DNA from 2 places in the Fenollaria massiliensis genome. Region 2 is predicted to be linked to the other one. Evidence: riboswitches for the same ligand, from Rfam matches in the RefSeq annotation. Region 2 holds a riboswitch; the other holds the start of a gene.
The links. Region 2 has a riboswitch for cobalamin ahead of M1R53_RS02750 (sirohydrochlorin cobaltochelatase). Riboswitches for the same ligand answer to the same signal wherever they lie in the genome.
Positions count from the first base shown of each region.

Region 1: linked by a shared signal. The riboswitch ahead of M1R53_RS00530 (ABC transporter substrate-binding protein) and the one ahead of M1R53_RS02750 (sirohydrochlorin cobaltochelatase) in region 2 are both predicted to bind cobalamin.

Region 1 covers NZ_CP096649.1:122,530-124,738, reverse strand. The annotation lists gene M1R53_RS00530 (ABC transporter substrate-binding protein) at 1-961, opposite strand, end outside; adenosylcobalamin (AdoCbl) riboswitch at 1,010-1,129, opposite strand; gene hydF ([FeFe] hydrogenase H-cluster maturation GTPase HydF) at 1,227-2,209, opposite strand, start outside.
Region 2 covers NZ_CP096649.1:538,634-540,842, reverse strand. The annotation lists gene M1R53_RS02750 (sirohydrochlorin cobaltochelatase) at 1-1,190, opposite strand, end outside; cobalamin riboswitch at 1,351-1,522, opposite strand; gene cbiB (adenosylcobinamide-phosphate synthase CbiB) at 1,714-2,209, opposite strand, start outside.

The sequences.
Region 1 (2,209 bases), 420 kb from region 2:
AGCTGAAGTTCTTGGCAAATAGTCCTGTAGGCATGTCTCCTCCGCCAAGTGCATCTATGATCTCTTGTCTATTAACAAGAAGGTCAAGTGCCTTTCTGAAGTGAAGGTCGTTTAAGTGATCTCTCTTAAGATTTAAGAAGCAGTAGTATTGGTATCCAGCATTGTAATCAAGCGCTTTGAAGCCCTTGTCCTTTAAACCGACAGCCACATCGTTTGTAAGGCCGAAAGCTAGGTCCACTTCACCGCTTTCATAAGCAAGCTTAAGTGCGTTTCCGTCCTTAAAAGCCTTGATAATAACTGTTTCAGGTCTATTTTCAAAACCGTCGTAATATTCGTTTCTCTCTAAAACTACTTCAGCGCCTGGTTTAAGCTCTTTAATCTTGTAAGCGCCTGTGAAGATGTATTTGTCACCATCTTTCTTGAACATAACGTTAGTCCACTCAGCGAAAATTGATTCAAGATTAACTGTAGGTAGCTCAGTAAGTATCTCTACTTTGTAGTCTTCAACTGGAGTGAAAACGATCTTACCAGCAGAAGCGCGAGCAAATTCATTGTTTTCCATGATCATATTCATTGCTTCACAAAATGCCTTAGCATCAACCTCACTGCCATCAGCGAACTTAACGCCTTCGTTTAATTCAGCAGTAAAGTGAGTCTCGTCTTGAGCCTCGATTGATTTAACAAATCTTGATTTTAAGGTACCATCAGCTTGAAGAGTGTAAACGTACTCGCTGATACCATGGTTTGTGATGCTCCAACCGTTTGCTCCATCAAGTGGGTCATCACTTGTAATAACCCAAGTTTGACCAACAGTTATCTCTTTAACATCAGACTTTTCAGTTGTTTCTGTTTTTTCGCTAGCGTTAGCATTGTCGCTAACTTCAGCTGGCTTTTCATTTGATTTGCAGCCATATGTGAACACTAGTGACAATATGACTACTAAGAAAATAAGTTTTTTCATAAAATCTTTCTCCTTTAATATACTATAGTATAGAAATAACTGTGCTAAAAAACTAGCCTTGCTCTGAACCGGAGCAAAACTAAAGTACAAGTATCGGACTTATGCTAATCGCAAATACCGTAGCGGCACTGTGTAGGACTCTAACCCACTTCCTTGTTATATTCTATCTGTATCAATTGTACTACATTTCACGCATTTAGTCAATTAAAATGTGATTGTATAAATAGAAATAGATACATCGCAAACGAAATGTATCTATTTAAAATTAATATTGTATTTTATCCAAAATATCGTTTAGGTAAGCAATCGTAACCCCATAATTCGTCATCGGCACATTTTTTTCTTTAGCCATAGCCACCCTGCTCATTACATGTGCCCTGTTAAACATACAAGCTCCGCAATGTATGATCATGTCAAAATCATCTATATCTTCAAAATCGTCGGCTCTTGTAAATGTAAATTTCAAGCCATCGCCGAAGCGTTTCTTAAGCATGGCAGGTATTTTCACGGTTCCGATATCTTCGTTAATGGGTGGATGTGTACAAGCCTCGGCTATTAAAATCTTTTCGTCGCCCTTAAAATTATCGAATTTTTTCACTGATTCGATGAAATAATCTATATCGCCTTTCATTTTTGAAAAAAGTACCGAAAATGAAGTGACTTTTGTTATTCCGCCAAAAACGTCATAAACTTTTTTAAAAACTCTTGAGTCGCAGATCACAAGGTCTGCGCCGTGAAATCTATCTCTCACGCTCTCAAGGTCTTCATCACCCACGACTATGCTTGTCATGCCCTTGTCGAGTGCTTCTCTTATGGCTTCAACTTGCGCTTTTATCAGTCTTCCCTTTGGTGCTGCTGCATCTTGCGGCATAACCATGATGATGGTCGCTTTGCCATCTACAACGCCATCTAATAATGATTCTTCTTTTGTATCTAAAACTTTTTTAAGCGCTGTAAAAATTTCTTCGCGTGAGCTATCATCTCTATAAACGATTGCATCTTCATTATCATAGCTTACGTCTCTATCGATCGCCATAATAACTTTGATGACTGGCTTATTGTACTTTTCTAGCTCTTTTAAAATAGCCTCATCATCATTATCATCGATATATATAAAGGCATCGGCTTTAGAAAATTCGGCGCGTGTCTTTTTTAGTCTCTCATCTGAAAGGTCTGTGTCATCGCCAAATCCAGCTGTATCAATGAATACGACTGGTCCAAGTCCCGGCACTTCGATGGATTTACGAA
Region 2 (2,209 bases):
TTTGCCGCCTCAACAAGTTCTGTATTATCGCTTATCACAAGACTTTCGCCCTTTTCAATAAGCGGCTCTTTATTCATGGCAGTCAGTGCAACGAAAGATGGCATACCATTAATTAGATTTATATTTATCTTTTTATCAAGTATCTTACTTAGATTCATAGGTGTTGAGAAAACTGCCGCATCGCCTATAGTTACAAAGCTCACGTCTCTATACTCAGCTAAAGCCTCTTCCAGTTTAACTTTTAATTCATTATATAAAGCTTCGTTAGCACTTTTCATATCAAAAGGCATCTTGATGATTGGCTTATCTTTAACATAGCTCATAACTGTGTCAAGAGCAAGATTACGACCTCTGTTGTCAAGAACAAATACAGCGTTTGTATTTTTTAAAGTAAGTATAGCCTTGACAGTTAATAAATCTTCATCTCCAGGCCCAACGCCAACTATGTTTAGTTGCGGCTCTTCCATTGCCTTAACTTTTTCTATAGAGTCGTTTAAGATATAATCTTCTTCTCCAAGACCTTTGTCAATAAGTTTTACTTCGTAGCCAAGCTTTTCTAGTCTTGATTTAATTGAATCCTCATCATCAGAAGCGATGTCTTCAAGCATGTGAACACCAGAAACTAGCATAAATGGTCTTAGATAAATTGTTTTTGTATCTTTAGATAAATTTTCTACAACGCTATCAAGATCAAGTTCACCCTCAATGCTCATCATGTGATATTTATTGTTCTTTTCTCTAAAAGCATTGTCAATGTCTTCGTATATCCTATCAGCCACATGATAAGTACCGTGACCCACATAAATAAATTCTTCGCCTTCGTTTAATTTAAAGGCAGTCATTCCATCTATAAGCTTAGCTATATCCTTGCTATTACTGATAAATGGCGTAGTCAGTCTATTTGAAACATTTTTAAGCTTCTTATACTCTTCTCCTGGGATGATGTTTGTCGAAACTACTCTTATGTCTTTGTATCCAGCTTCTTTCAATGCCTTTATGGCCTCGCACTCATCATCAAAAGACATGCCCTTCTTTTCAAGTATCTTCTTTACTATCCTTGAAGTGAAGCATATCTTTATATCGCAGTCCTTAAATTCATTTTTAAAGCCATTAAGAAATTTATCAATGACTCTTTCGTGTTCCCTAAGCCTTGTTGTGCCAAAAAAACTAAGTAATATTGCCTTTTTCATATGAACCTCCATAATATGTACTCGAGAGAAAAGGAAAAATAGGAGAAGCGCGCCTTTTCTCTCGCCGGTTTTTTGGAAAATAAAAATCCTTGAATAGGGGTATCAAGGATATAAAACATACATATTTAGTAAGTTTTTCCTTCCCACCGAAGAAGTAACTTTATACGAACGTTCTAAAGATATCCTGACTTATAGATCAACCTCATCTAAACCTTCCCAGTTTCCCAGTGGTATACATAGACTCGTCACTATTTACAGTAGCGGGGGCTGTGCTGGATTTACACCAGCTTCCCTTTATATTGAACATTCAAAAATTACACCTATATAATATCATATATAAAAATTTTTTTCAAGTGTAATAATAAATTTTTATAAATTTTATTATTTGTGATTCAAAACACGGACATGACTTAATTAGAGCTATATAATATGTGCATACTTTTTCAAAAATAATTTCCTAAAAATTTAGCTTACAAAAAAATGCAGAGATGTAAAACAATTGTTTTGACATAACTGCATTTTTTTATTTTAATATTAATTTTAAATATATAGCTACGATTGCTAATATCAATAAGGCAAGTGCCTTATACATCGCTTTTATGGTGAAATAAACGCCATTTTTATTCACTTTCTCATCTAAGTCGCCAATATATGGTTTATCGACAATTTTAGAAAAATATTTGTGTGGTCCACCTAAACGAATTTTTAAAAGACCTGCTATGGGCGCTTCAAGGAAGGCACTATTTGGGCTTGCGTGTGCATATCTATACTTAAAAAATGTTTTGCATGCGTAGAAAATATTTTTATTAAAGATGTTCGTGATTAATATAAGAAGCGCACTTAATCTTGCTGGCACTAGATTGACTAGGTCATCTATCTTTGCCGCGAAAAAACCAAGATCACCATACTTTTCATTCTTGTAGCCCCACATTGAGTCCATGGTATTTATAAATTTATAAACTAGTCCAAGTGGTGTATATATCGCGATGTAGATAAGCGGCGCTATGACACCATCTGAA